4 regions of the Bradyrhizobium betae genome follow, and region 4 is predicted to be linked to each of the others. Evidence: predicted binding sites of a transcription regulator. Region 4 holds the regulator's gene; each other region holds the start of a gene.
The links. The regulator LexA, encoded in region 4, represses DNA repair genes until DNA is damaged. The targets are predictions, from matches to a motif close to TGTTCNNNNTGTGTTCNG.
Positions count from the first base shown of each region.

Region 1: a site for LexA is predicted at 1,656-1,673, ahead of recA (recombinase RecA). Genes of this name have one in related genera too.
Region 2: a site for LexA is predicted at 1,595-1,612, ahead of F8237_RS15325 (YifB family Mg chelatase-like AAA ATPase). Genes of this name have one in related genera too.
Region 3: a site for LexA is predicted at 1,939-1,956, ahead of F8237_RS12490 (DNA recombination protein RmuC). Genes of this name have one in related genera too.

Region 1 is NZ_CP044543.1:5,728,564-5,731,870, forward strand. Features, by position in the region: gene F8237_RS27510 (hypothetical protein) at 5-427, shown strand; partial or broken gene F8237_RS27515 (hypothetical protein) at 660-1,130, opposite strand; gene recA (recombinase RecA) at 1,765-2,853, shown strand; gene F8237_RS27525 (hypothetical protein) at 2,956-3,307, shown strand, end outside.
Region 2 is NZ_CP044543.1:3,208,353-3,211,659, reverse strand. Features, by position in the region: gene F8237_RS15325 (YifB family Mg chelatase-like AAA ATPase) at 1-1,536, opposite strand, end outside; gene F8237_RS15320 (PilZ domain-containing protein) at 1,764-2,009, shown strand; gene F8237_RS15315 (tetratricopeptide repeat protein) at 2,090-2,863, shown strand; gene F8237_RS15310 (CpaE/TadZ family protein) at 2,943-3,307, opposite strand, start outside.
Region 3 is NZ_CP044543.1:2,603,808-2,607,114, forward strand. Features, by position in the region: gene truA (tRNA pseudouridine(38-40) synthase TruA) at 1-92, opposite strand, end outside; gene fmt (methionyl-tRNA formyltransferase) at 214-1,149, opposite strand; gene def (peptide deformylase) at 1,290-1,814, opposite strand; gene F8237_RS12490 (DNA recombination protein RmuC) at 1,988-3,187, shown strand; gene F8237_RS12495 (GIY-YIG nuclease family protein) at 3,249-3,307, shown strand, end outside.
Region 4 is NZ_CP044543.1:6,549,764-6,553,070, reverse strand. Features, by position in the region: gene F8237_RS31575 (hypothetical protein) at 1-90, shown strand, start outside; gene F8237_RS31570 (molybdopterin molybdotransferase MoeA) at 320-1,531, shown strand; gene lexA (transcriptional repressor LexA) at 1,708-2,409, shown strand; gene F8237_RS31560 (hypothetical protein) at 2,602-2,802, shown strand; gene F8237_RS36155 (hypothetical protein) at 2,992-3,307, shown strand, end outside.

The DNA of each region.
Region 1 (3,307 bases), 820 kb from region 4:
AGCCATGGCTAAAACATCAGCAGGAATGAAGGCCCTTCTCGAAGAGAAGGATCGCCTAGAGAACACTATGTTTCGACTGTTCGAACAGAGCGAAGCAATCAGGAACAAGATCGCTGGCATCGATATCGCAATCTCAATCATTGAGAGAGGCGATCAAGCGCCTGCGACAGAGAACCAAGTGTCCGCAACCAATCTGAAGGTATTGTTGACGGATCTTGCCCGTGAAACCGGTGCCACCGGCATAAATTCGAATACGGCGGTTGAACTAGCCCACAAGCGCGGCATCAAACTATTGCGGGGTAGCGCAGCCAGCAATCTAAGCCGCCTGAAGAATGACGGTGTGCTTGTGCATGATGGGAAGGTCTATCGGTTGCCGGAATTTGTTCGCCCACAACCTCAATTGATTTTGGGCGGGAAGAGTTCTTAGAGCGACGACGTCTAGCTCTAGGAAGCATGGGGGCGGGTTAGGGTCCGACTGTTAATCGGGTGCCCAAAACCCGCCCTCTCACTTTGATCGGTAGACGCAACCGAATTTCTTCGGTTCCTCGCAGGATTTGGTCTTCCGTTCTAAGCATTGGAATCATCTGCGTCTTGCGAGTTGATTACAAGCAACTTGTGTATCGGATTCATTGCGTTGATATTGAGCGTGTTATTCATGATTAAGATTTTCCTCCGTTGATTACTACGAACTTCCGCCGTCGATCTGGTGGGGTCTCGGTTGGTAGAGCGGGCGCAACGGCAAGCGCGGCGTCAACAAGCTGAGCAATGCTCCAAGGTCGCTCAGCAAGCCCCAGCGCCTTTGCTGGCGTCGTGCGCAGCGCTTCATGAGTGCGGCACAGATTGTAGTGAGCAACGTACAGCGCGACGGCTGCAACGTGGTTGTCCAGCTTCTTGCTAAAGCCGTTGGTAAGGCGAGTGAACCGACGCGATGCCATGCGCAGCGTCAAGTTCTGGCACTCGACATAGCTAGTCGAAACGTACTGCTCGGGATCGCCTGATACTACCTCACGGCTTACGGCTACTACTTGAGCCGGGCTGTAGCGGGTGACGGCATCCTTTGCGAGGTTAGTTACGCTGTAGGTCTTTACGATCACGCCATGCGAGGCGTTCGGGCCGAAGGCGTCACGTCCGAGCCGCTGCAGAGGGCCGCAATCCCTTGGACAATATCATTCGGCGAGACGATCAATAATGAAAGAGGCCGCCAACTGAGGCGGCCTTACCTGCACTCGCAATGTTTTGTGCCCTGCTGGTCAGAGACAGCAATACAAACGCCTGGGCAACCCTGAGGCTGACAAGTTCCGCCAGCGCCGAAGCAACGGGAATCATCAACGGCGATTATTGAACCGTCTCCCAGTTTTTCGAGCTTCATAGCGATTCTGGCCTTCGATATTGGAGTGTAATTCCTTTCTGCCGCCCCAGCGGATAACGTTGGCAGTAAAAGCAAGACAGCGCCGAATGCGAAACCAGCGCCGAGACCGAACAGAGCCTTCCGGGTCATGGAGTAACCTCCCTTAAGGTTGCAAGTCATAATTGATAATCGTGTAAGGCTAGCGCTGAAATTGCGTGGGCACAACCTCACCAAACCAAATCAAGCCACTTTCGTTTTCAAAAACAGGCCACTGAGGTCGGAAACAGGCCAGCACCGCAATTCGCAAAAGAACATATTGCGAACTTGGAACAAATGGGGTACGTTGCTTTTGTCGACGACCCGCCGCGCCAGCCGTTTGTCCCCCTAGCGAATCCCCGCCATAAGGAGCACGACCCATGTCCACCACTGCCCTGCGTATCGTCGAAGGATCCTCCATGGACAAGAGTAAAGCTCTGGCCGCCGCGCTCTCCCAGATCGAGCGCCAGTTCGGCAAGGGCTCGGTGATGAAGCTCGGAAAGAACGATCGCTCGATGGATGTCGAGGCGATCTCATCGGGTTCGCTGGGGCTCGATATCGCGCTCGGGATCGGCGGCCTGCCGAAGGGGCGCGTCGTTGAAATCTACGGGCCGGAATCCTCGGGCAAGACCACGCTGGCGCTGCACACGGTGGCGGAAGCGCAGAAGAAGGGCGGCATCTGTGCCTTCATCGACGCCGAGCACGCGCTCGACCCGGTCTATGCACGCAAGCTGGGCGTCAACATCGACGAACTCCTGATCTCGCAGCCGGACACGGGCGAGCAGGCGCTGGAAATCTGCGACACGCTGGTGCGCTCGGGTGCGGTGGACGTTCTGGTGGTCGATTCGGTCGCGGCGCTGGTGCCGAAGGCCGAGCTCGAGGGCGAGATGGGCGATGCGCTGCCGGGACTTCAAGCGCGGTTGATGAGCCAGGCGCTGCGCAAGCTGACCGCCTCGATCAACAAGTCCAACACCATGGTGATCTTCATCAACCAGATCCGCATGAAGATCGGTGTGATGTACGGCTCGCCGGAAACCACGACCGGCGGCAACGCGCTGAAATTCTACGCTTCGATCCGCCTCGATATCCGCCGCATCGGCGCGATCAAGGAGCGCGACGAGGTCGTCGGCAACACCACCCGCGTCAAGGTGGTGAAGAACAAGCTGGCGCCGCCCTTCAAGCAGGTCGAATTCGACATCATGTACGGCGAGGGCGTCTCCAAGATGGGCGAGATCCTCGATCTCGGCGTCAAGGCCGGCATCGTCGAGAAATCCGGCGCCTGGTTCTCCTATGACAGCCAGCGCCTCGGCCAGGGCCGCGAGAACTCGAAAGCGTTCCTGAAGGCCAATCCCGACATCACCGCCAAGATCGAGACCGCGATCCGCCAGAACTCCGGCCTGATCGCCGAGCAGATCCTGGCCGGCACGCCCGAGCGCGACGCCGACGGCGAGGAGCCGGGAGACGAGTAAGCCTTAGCGCGAAAGAGTTTTTCGCGAGGAGCGGGCGCTGAGGACGTTGAGTTGCCGACGTCGTCAGTGCCCGTTTCTTTTTGTGCGTGGGAGGCAGCCGCGGTGAAACGTCTGATTTTGACCAGTTCGTCCGGCTCCGATCTTGCCAAATTGGAGTTGGCTGAAATCGTCGTTTTTTTCTTTTTTTGTTTCGCGTGGGATCGGCTGCCTTCGCCTGAACATTTCGCAGCTTATTTCGGGGCGCGTTCGGCGACGCTCAAGACAGGCGATCACTGGTCGGATTGGGGCATCGTCTGGCCTCCCGCCTTCAAAAATCGCAGGAAACGGCCTTTTGCCGAATTTTGCGAGCGCTATGACGAGATTGAACTTTGGTTTGACCGGAGCCCCGAAGACCAATTGCAGTTGATTTGGCTGCTCGACTATCTCGGGTCATGCCCCGCGCTGCTGGAAAAGC
Region 2 (3,307 bases), 3.3 Mb from region 4:
CGCCATCTGGCGCACATCCTCCGCGAGTGCGCGGTAAGACAGGGCCTCGGCCAGATGCAGCCGGCCGATCTTCTCGGCGCTGTCGAGGTCGGCGAGCGTGCGCGCCACCCGCAGCACGCGGTGATAGCCGCGCGCCGACAGCCGCATGGTCTCGGCGGCATCACGCAGCAGCTTCTGGCCTTGCGCATCCGGCCTGGCGATCTCCTCCAGCACGGAGCTCGGTGCTTCGGCATTGGTGCGCACCTGTGGCAGGCCGGCGTCGGCGTAGCGCGCGAGCTGGATGTCGCGCGCCGCAGCCACGCGCGCGGCGACTTCGGCGGAGCCTTCCGCCGCCGGCGGCAGGATCAGATCGGCCGCCGTCACCGCGGGAACCTCGATGCGCAGGTCGATGCGATCCATCAGCGGGCCGGAGATGCGGGCCTGATAATCGCTGGTGCAGCGGTCGATGCGGCCGCGCTTGCAGGCATAGCCCGGCTCGAACGCATTGCCGCAGCGGCAGGGGTTCATGGCCGCGACCAGCATGAAGCGCGCCGGATAGGTCACGCGATGATTGGCGCGAGACACCGAGACCTCGCCGTTCTCCAGCGGCTGGCGCAGCGAATCCAGCACGCGCGGATCGAACTCCGGCAGCTCGTCGAGGAACAGCACGCCCTGATGCGCGAGCGAGATCTCGCCGGGCCTTGCGCGCATGCCGCCGCCGGTGAGCGCGGCCATGCTGGCGGAATGATGCGGCGAGCGGAATGGCCGCCGCGCCGTCAGCGCGCCGCCCTCGATTTCCCCGGCAACGGAGGCGATCATCGAGACCTCCAGCAATTCGCCCGGCGACAACGGCGGCAGGATCGACGGCAGCCGCGCCGCCAGCATCGACTTGCCGGCACCGGGCGCGCCGATCATCAACAGATGATGTCCGCCGGCGGCCGCGATCTCCAGCGCGCGCTTGGCGCTCTCCTGGCCCTTGATGTCGCGCAGGTCGAGCGTCGAGGCGGCGGCCTCGTGCACCTTCGGCACCGGCCGCGACAGCACCTGCGTGCCCTTGAAGTGGTTGGCGATCTGGATCAGCGAGTGTGCCGCGATGATCTGGATGTCCGGGCTCGCCCACGCGGCCTCCGAGCCGCACGCGGCCGGACAGATCAGGCCTTCCTCGCGCACATTGGCGCCGATCGCCGCGGGCAGAACCCCGGCGACGGGCGCGATCGAGCCGTCCAGCCCGAGCTCACCGAGCACAGTAAAACCCGTCAGCGCATCCGGCGGAATCGCGCCGATGGCGGCCATCAGCCCCAGCGCGATCGGCAGGTCGTAATGGCTGCCCTCCTTGGGCAGGTCGGCGGGCGCGAGATTGACGATGATCCGCCGCGCCGGCAGCGCCAGACCCGAGGCGATCAACGCCGAGCGGACCCGCTCGCGCGCTTCCGACACCGCCTTGTCCGGCAGGCCGACGATGGCAAAGGCGGGCAAGCCCGGCGCGACCTGCACCTGCACGTCGACGGCGCGGGCCTCGATCCCCTCAAAGGCGACGGTAGAAACCCGCTGAACCATGCCCGAACCAGCCTGCCCTCTTGTACAATTAGGGGTAGCAGAGCCCGGTCCTTTTTGCAAGAACAATACGGGAACATTCGCGCTGGCTGGACCGACCCTAACAAGTCGTAAACACGACGTGGACACTACGGCTCGAATGCGAGCGGCTCCGCACAGCACATCCCAACGAATGTTCGCTACAGCTAGGGCAACGGGATGGGCCGTAGTCTAACGAGTGAACAATCAACATGCTTGCAAATCGCCGCAGAAGCGAACGACGGGTGTGCACGCGGCTCGCCAAGATTCATTTTGGCGCGGGCTCGCTGCCGCGGGACTGCACGATCACGGATATTTCGGACGGGGGCGTGAAAGTGGTGGCGGAATTCCTGGAGGTGCCGCCGCAGTTCACGATCATCTTCGCGCCGGATTATTCGCGCCAATGCCGCCTGCGCTGGCGCATCGGTTGCGAATTCGGTGCCGAATTCACCGACTGAGGTCGTCGAGGGGCACGTCCTTAACGGGACTTTAGCGTTAATCGGCAAGCATCCCTGATCAGTCGCCGAGTGATCAGAGTATGTCCAAGCGTTCGCCCCTTGCCTGTCCCCCGGCGAGATTCCTGCTTCCTTGCCTCCTTGCGCTAGCGCTCGGTGGCTGCCAGACCACCGGTATCGAGGACATCACCGGCGCGCTCGGCGGCAAGCCGGAGACGGCCGGCAAGGCCGACCCCAAGCCGGACATGGACGCGCTGCGCGAGCGCTATCGGGCCAAGCCTGGTGATCCCAACGTCGCCCTCGAATACGGCACGGCTCTGCGCGTGACCGGCCAGCGCGCCCAGGCCGTCGCGGTGATGGAGCAGGCCGTGCTCAATAATTCCAGCAACAAGGCGCTGCTTGCCGGCTACGGCCGCGCGCTCGCCGACAGCGGCAACTTCCAGCAGGCGTTCGACGTGCTCAGCCGCGCGCATACGCCGGAGGATCCCGACTGGCGAATCCTGTCGGCGCAAGGCGCTGCGCTCGACCAGCTCGGCCGCAACGAAGAGGCGCAGCAATATTATGCGACCGCACTGAAGATCGTGCCCGACGAGCCGCAGGTTCTGTCCAATCTCGGCCTGTCCTACATGCTCCAGAACAATCTGCCGCGGGCCGAGGAAACGCTGCGCCGCGCGTATGGGCGCAACGCGAGCGATTCCCGCGTGCGCGCCAATCTGGCGCTGGTGGTGGGCCTGCAAGGCAGGCAAGCCGAGGCCGAGACCATCGTGAAGGGCGATCTGCCGCCGGATCAGGCCGCGGCAAAGGTCACGGCGCTGCGGCAGTTGCTGGTGAAGAAGCAGCAGCGGGCGGACAAGTAATCCGCCCTCTCGTTTGCCTCTTGTCAGATGCGTTTTCCTGACGCGAACCGGGATCCACTTCGCTCGAAAACGCTTTTCCTCAAGACGCCTTGCGATGCGGGGCCGAGCTGCGGCCCGTCCTGCCCTTCAGCTTCTTCAGCAGCGGTCCGAACAACGAGCTCTTCGGCTTCTTGACCTCGCCGCGACCGGCGAGACGGTTCGCCATGTTCTGAAACAGAAGCGTGGTGCGGTGGCTCTTGGAGACCTCCGCGATCATCTGGCCGTTGTTGGCTGCGGTCGAGAACAGCTTCGAATCGAACGGGATCACCGCGATCGGCTGGCTTTCCATGGTCTTGGCGAACGACTTGACGTCGATCTCCGCGCGCTTGTGCATGCCGACCTGGTTGATGCAATACAGCGGCGGCCGGTCGTTCGGCCGCGCCGCCTTCAGCACGTTCAGCATGT
Region 3 (3,307 bases), 3.2 Mb from region 4:
AGCGCGCCCTGCACCGACGGCAGCGTGTCCTGCACCTGCCAGCCGAAGAACGGCGCGCCGTCATATTCGATGGTGAGCTTGTAGCGGGGCATCAGTGTCCAGTTCCGCTGTCATCGCCCGGCTTGACCGGGCGATCCAGTACTCCGAGACACCTCTATTCGGCCGAGAAGCCTCAGCGTACTGGATACCCCGCCTTCGCGGGGTATGACAGTGTCAGTTGAATTTGGCGCCTGCGTTCAGCGGCACGCCGCGCAGGAAGTCTGTGGCCTGCATCCGCGCCTTGCCCTCGCGTTGGAGTTCGAGGATGCGAATCGCACCCTCGCCGCAGGCGATGGCGAGCTGGTCGTCGAGCACATCGCCGGGCGCGCCCGAACCTTTCGCCAACTCGCAGCGCAGGATCTTGATACGCGCGTTCTCGCTGACGCCCGCGAGCTCGGCCCAGGCGCCGGGAAACGGCGACAGGCCGTGGATGTGGCGCAGCACGGCGTGCGCCGGCCTGGTCCAGTCGATCCGCGCTTCGGCCTTGTCGATCTTGGCGGCATAGGTGACGCCGTCTTCGCTCTGCTTCCTGAGCTGGAGGCCGCCGCGTGCGAGCGCGGCCATCGCCCGCACCATCAGATCGGCGCCGAGGCGCGAGAGGCGATCATGCAGATCGGCCGCGGTCATGCTGTCGGTGATGGCAAGGCGTTCGGCCATGGCGACGTCGCCGGTGTCGAGTCCGACATCCATCTTCATCACCATTACGCCGCTCTCGGCGTCGCCGGCCATGATGGCGCGGTTGATGGGCGCGGCACCGCGCCAGCGCGGCAGCAGCGAGGCGTGCAGATTGTAGCAGCCGAGTTTTGGCGCATCGAGGATCGCTTGCGGCAGGATCATGCCATAGGCGACGACGACGGCCGCATCGGCATCGAAGGCTCTGAATTCGTCGAGCGCTTCCGGCGTCTTCAGCGTCTTCGGCGTCAGCACGGGGATGCCGAGTCTTCGCGCAGCTTGTTCAACGGGGGTCGGCTGCAATTGCAGGCCACGCCGTCCGCCCGGCTTCGGCGCGCGGGTATACACAGCCACGATCTCGTGGCCGTGCCCGACCAGTTCGAGCAGCGTCGGCACGGAGAAATCGGGCGTGCCCATGAAGATGAGGCGGAGAGGCATGGAGCTGCGTTCAGTGAGAGTTCTGGTTCTCCGTCATGCCCGGGCTTGTCCCGGGCATCCACGGTCTTGGCGACAAAGCAAGCAAGGCGTGGATGACCGGGTCAAGCACGGCCATGACGAGTGAGAGAGCCGAACCCTGCTCACTCCGCGCGCTTAGCGGCTTTCTCGAACTTCTTGATGACGCGGTCGCGCTTGAGCTTCGACAGATAGTCGACGAACAAGACCCCGTTGAGATGGTCGATCTCGTGCTGGATGCAGGTGGCACAGAGGCCTTCGGCATCCTCCTCGTGCACCTTGCCGTCGAGATCGGTGAAACGCACGCGCACCTTCGCGGGCCGTTCGACCTCCTCGTAATATTCGGGGATCGACAGGCAGCCTTCCTCGTAGACCGAGAGTTCCTCGGACGAGGCGATGACCTCCGGATTGATGAAGACGCGCGGCTCCGGCTTGGTCTCGCCGTTCTCGTCGCGCTTGGCGAGGTCCATGGTGATCAGCCGCAAAGGCTGCGCGATCTGGATCGCCGCCAGCCCGATGCCGGGCGCGTCGTACATGGTCTCGAACATGTCGTCGGCAAGCTTGCGGATCTCGGCCGTGACCTTCTCGATCGGCTTGGAGACCAGACGCAACTGCTTGTCGGGCAGGATGATGATTTCTCTAAGGGCCATGGCGGCGATTTAAGCCGCGCGCCGGATGCGGTCAATGCGGCTGGGGAACCTCGTTAACCCTCCGCTAACCATAAAACTTCAGGTTTCGTTAACCATGAAAATTAACGGGGCATTTACCCCGAAATGTTCGCTATTCGTTCGTGCGACCCGCCGAATCGGCTAGAAGGACAGGCATGAACGAGATCATTTTCGTGGCTGGCGACTGGCCGGTGCGTGCCGTCGATGCGCTGATCGGCTTCGGCGCCCTTGTCCTCATCCTGCTGGTGGCGATCGCCGTCGTGATCGCGCGCTCGGGACGGCGCGGCGCGGAACTCGCGATGGCGCATGCCATCCGGGCCGACGAGCTCGAGGAGCGCCTGAGCCAGGTCCTGCATGCCCAGAGCGAGGCCTCGGGCCGCGTCGATGCCATGAGCCAGGCGCTGGCCGGCCGCCAGGCCGACATGGCGCGGGCGGTCAACGAGCGGCTGGATTCGGTGACACATCGTGTCGGCCAATCCATGGAGAGCACCACCCGCAACACCATGGAGAGCCTGCGCGCGCTGCACGAGCGGCTCGGCATCATCGACAACGCGCACAAGAACCTCACCGACCTCACCACGCAGGTGACGACCTTGCGCGACGTGCTCGCCAACAAGCAGTCGCGCGGTGCCTTCGGCCAGGCGCGAATGGAGGCGATCGTCCAGGACGGCTTGCCGAAGGGCGCCTACGAATTCCAGTTCACACTCTCGACGGGAAAGCGGCCGGACTGCGTCGTGTTCCTGCCCGACCAGCGCCCGCTCTGCATCGACGCCAAATTCCCGCTGGAAGCGATGACCGCGCTGCACGACGCCCGCACCGACGAGGAGAAGCGCATCGCCACGCAGCGGCTGCGCGGCGACGTGATGAAGCATGTCAGCGACATCGCCGAAAAATATCTCGTCGCCGGCGAGACCCAGGAGATGGCGCTGATGTTCGTTCCGTCGGAATCGGTCTACGCCGAGATCCATGACGGCTTCGACGACATCATCCAGAAGGCCTACCGCGCCCGCGTCGTGCTGGTGTCGCCCTCGCTGCTGATGCTGGCGATCCAGGTGATGCAGCAGATCATGAAGGACGCGCGCATGCGCGACGCCGCCGACCAGATCCGCACCGAGGTGATCAAGCTCGGCGACGATCTGGGACGCCTGCGCGACCGCGTGCTGAAATTGCAGAAGCATTTTGCTGACGCCAACGAGGACGTGCGCCAGGTCTTGATCTCCGCCGACAAGATCGAGAAACGGGCGGGACGAATCGAGGAGCTCGATTTCAGCAAGACCGACGCTCCGGAAGGCTCGCATCTGGTGGCGACCGGTGCGCCGGAGCTGTTTCCGAGGAAGCTCCAGGCGGGGGAGTAGATTTCGGGCACACTGTCATCGCCCGGCTTGACCGGGCGACCCAGTATCCCAGAGACGGCAAATGGGCGCACGCTGCTACTACGTGTACATTCTCGCCAGCAGGATTGGTGGTACGCTCTA
Region 4 (3,307 bases):
GACCTGAAATCCCAGGCCGATCCGATGCCCGACAGGGACCAGGGCGCCGCAGCGCCGGATGTCAGTCCGGTCAAGCAGCCGGGGACGTGACCGATGCTGGCCGTGGCGCTCGTCGTTCTCGTCCTTGCCGCGGCTATTCCCGTGCCGGTCTGTCTCGCCTTCGGGATCATGCCGAGGCGGATCTGACGCTTCCTCGCTAACAGTAAATGCTGAAGCAGGATATTTCATCCTGCTCGTCGCTACTTTGCCTCCGCGCCCGCGCTCGGTTAGAACTCTCGCCGCTGATTTGCCCAAGCGGGCGTAGCTGGAGTTTTCACTCGTGGCCCTCATGCCGGTTTCTGACGCGCTTGCCGCGGTGCTCGCGGGTACAGAGCCGCTGCCTGAAGAAACGATCGCGCTCGACCAGGCCTTTCACCGTGTGCTCGCGCGCGATGTCGCGGCGCGGCGGACGCAGCCGCCGCAGGCGATGTCGGCGATGGACGGCTATGCGGTGCGCGCGGCCGATGCGGCCGGGATCGATTCCCAACTGACCGTGATCGGCGAGGTCGCGGCGGGCCGCCCGTTTGCAGGAACGGTCAGCGCCGGCGAAGCGGTGCGGATATTCACCGGGGGCGTCGTTCCTGATGGCGCCGACGCCGTCGTGATCCAGGAGGATACGGTTGCCGAGGGCAAGCGCGTCACGATCAAGGAAGCAGCCATGATCGGGCGTCACATCCGGCCCGCTGGCGTCGACTTCTCGGAAGGCGACGTGCTGTTGCACCAGGGAGCCCGCCTCACCGAGCGCGACCTCGCGCTCGCCGCCGGCATGAATCACCCGCATTTGCCCGTCCGCCGCCGTCCGAAGGTCGCCATCCTCGCCACCGGCGACGAGCTGGTGATGCCGGGCAGCACGCCGGGTCCCGGCCAGATCGTCTATTCCAACGGCTACGCCCTGCACGCGCTCGCCCGCAGCGAGGGCGCCGACACCATCGACCTCGGTATTGCCGCCGACACGCTTGCAGCAACCACAGCCGGCATCCGGCGTGCCCGCGAGAGTGGCGCCGATATCCTGATCACGACCGGCGGTGCCTCGGTCGGCGACCATGATCTGGTCCAGCAGGCGCTGCGGGACGAAGGCGTCTCGATGGCGTTCTGGAAGATCGCGATGCGGCCGGGCAAGCCGATGATGAACGGGCGGCTCGGGTCGATGCGCGTGATCGGCCTGCCCGGCAATCCCGTGTCATCCTACGTTTGCGGCTTCCTGTTCATGGTGCCGCTGATTCGTGCGCTGTCGGGCCGTTCGGTGATTCATCATCGCCGCGAGCGCGCGGTGCTCGGCCGCGACATCGGCGCCAATGACCAGCGCGAGGATTATCTGCGCGCACGCCTCGAGTTGCGTGACGACGGCACGCTCGCTGCCATTCCCGTCAATCACCAGGATTCCTCGCTGCTTTCGAATCTCGCTGCGGCACAGGCACTTCTCGTGCGAGCGCCGTTCGCGGCGAAGGCCGAATCCGGCACGCCTTGCGAGGTGCTGCGACTGCCCGTCTGACCGCCTCGTTCGCATGCGTTCCGCGAACTTTGCAGCGTTCACGGTAAATTAAGCAGTTGCGGAACATGTATCGAACATATAGTGTCCGTTCATGATTTGTTTCGAGCATGTAGCGACTTACTGCTGAATTCAGCGTCTCGGAATCGGACGACATCAACCGGGGGATTTTGGTCGAGATGTTAACGCGCAAACAATACGAGCTTCTGCGATTCATCAGCGAACGGCTGAAGGAAAGCGGCGTGCCGCCCTCCTTCGACGAGATGAAGGACGCGCTCGATCTGCGCTCGAAATCAGGCATCCATCGCCTGATCACCGCGCTCGAGGAGCGCGGCTTCATCCGCCGGCTGCCGAACCGCGCCCGCGCCATCGAGGTGATCAAGCTGCCCGAGCTTCAGGCCGCCGCCGGCAGCCGCCGCGGCTTCACGCCGAGCGTCATCGAGGGCAATCTCGGCAAGGTGCGCACCACCTCAAGCGCATCCGCGGATGAGGGCGAGCGCCCCGTCGCCGTGCCCGTGATGGGCCGGATTGCAGCCGGCACGCCGATCGAGGCTTTGCAGACGCGCAGCCACACCATCAGCGTACCGCCTGACATGCTCGGCTCGGGCGAACATTACGCGCTGGAAGTGCGCGGCGATTCCATGGTCGAGGCTGGCATCCTCGACGGCGACATGGCGCTGATCCAGCGCAACGAGAGCGCCGACACCGGCGATATCGTCGTGGCATTGATCGACGACGAGGAAGCGACGCTCAAGCGCTTCCGCCGCCGCGGCGCCTCGATCGCTCTCGAGCCCGCCAATGCGGCCTATGAAGTGCGCATCCTGCCGCCCAACCGGGTGAAGATCCAGGGCAAGCTGATCGGGCTCTATCGCAAGTACTGAGCGAGTCCTGAGCCTGTCGCGCGACTGCCGATCGACGGCCGCGCGTTGAACGATTGGAGCGGACGATTGTCCGCTCCCGCTGGATAGTCTTTCTGGTTTCGCGCAGATTATCCGGCCCCTCTTCCAGCGCTACATCCTCGACACGCCGCACGAAGCAACGTTGCTTTGCGGCCTCAGGTTCGAGGAGAAGCCATGCGCAAGATCATCTCAAGCACGATCGCGGCGGCGCTGATCGCAGCATCAGCGTCGCAGGCCTTTGCCGCACAGGCACAGCACCCGATCCGCAAGGAGACGGTGGCCAGCCAGCCAATCCGCAATGCCCACAACGCGGTCGAGCAGCCCTCGCAACCGGGCTGGCAATATTCCGGCTGGTCGGCACCTGCTGGCCGCTGACACGCGCGGCCCTTATGCACGGAAGCAGGCATTGGTCCGGTGCATCCGGAAAAAGATAATGTGATCGCAGACTGCGGCGGCGAGCCGCAGATTTGCCTACAACCGGGCAGACGCTTGGTGCTTCCACTCTGATAGAGGCCTGTGCCTCAGAAGAGGCGCGGGCCGCTATCTCGCATGAGGAGCCCCCCGATGTGTGACTACAGCCTGCATGCCGTCGCATCGCGTCCCGCGGAAGTCGGCGAGACGATCGTCTCGACAACCTTCCGCGGCACCTCGACGCGCGGCTTTGCCTCCGCAGCAGATCCGGCCGTTGCGGTCTGCCTGTTGCCGGGAACGGAGCTCGCCTTCGCCGACAACGTCCGCTACGACAATCGCTGGATCTGGACGCGTAGCGTCAACTCCCGCGTCGGCAAGTTCGGCAAGATCGATCCGCACATTCCCGACCGTCATCATGACGCGATCGAATTCCCCGACGGCAAATACGTGCTGGTGACACAGCTCGTCG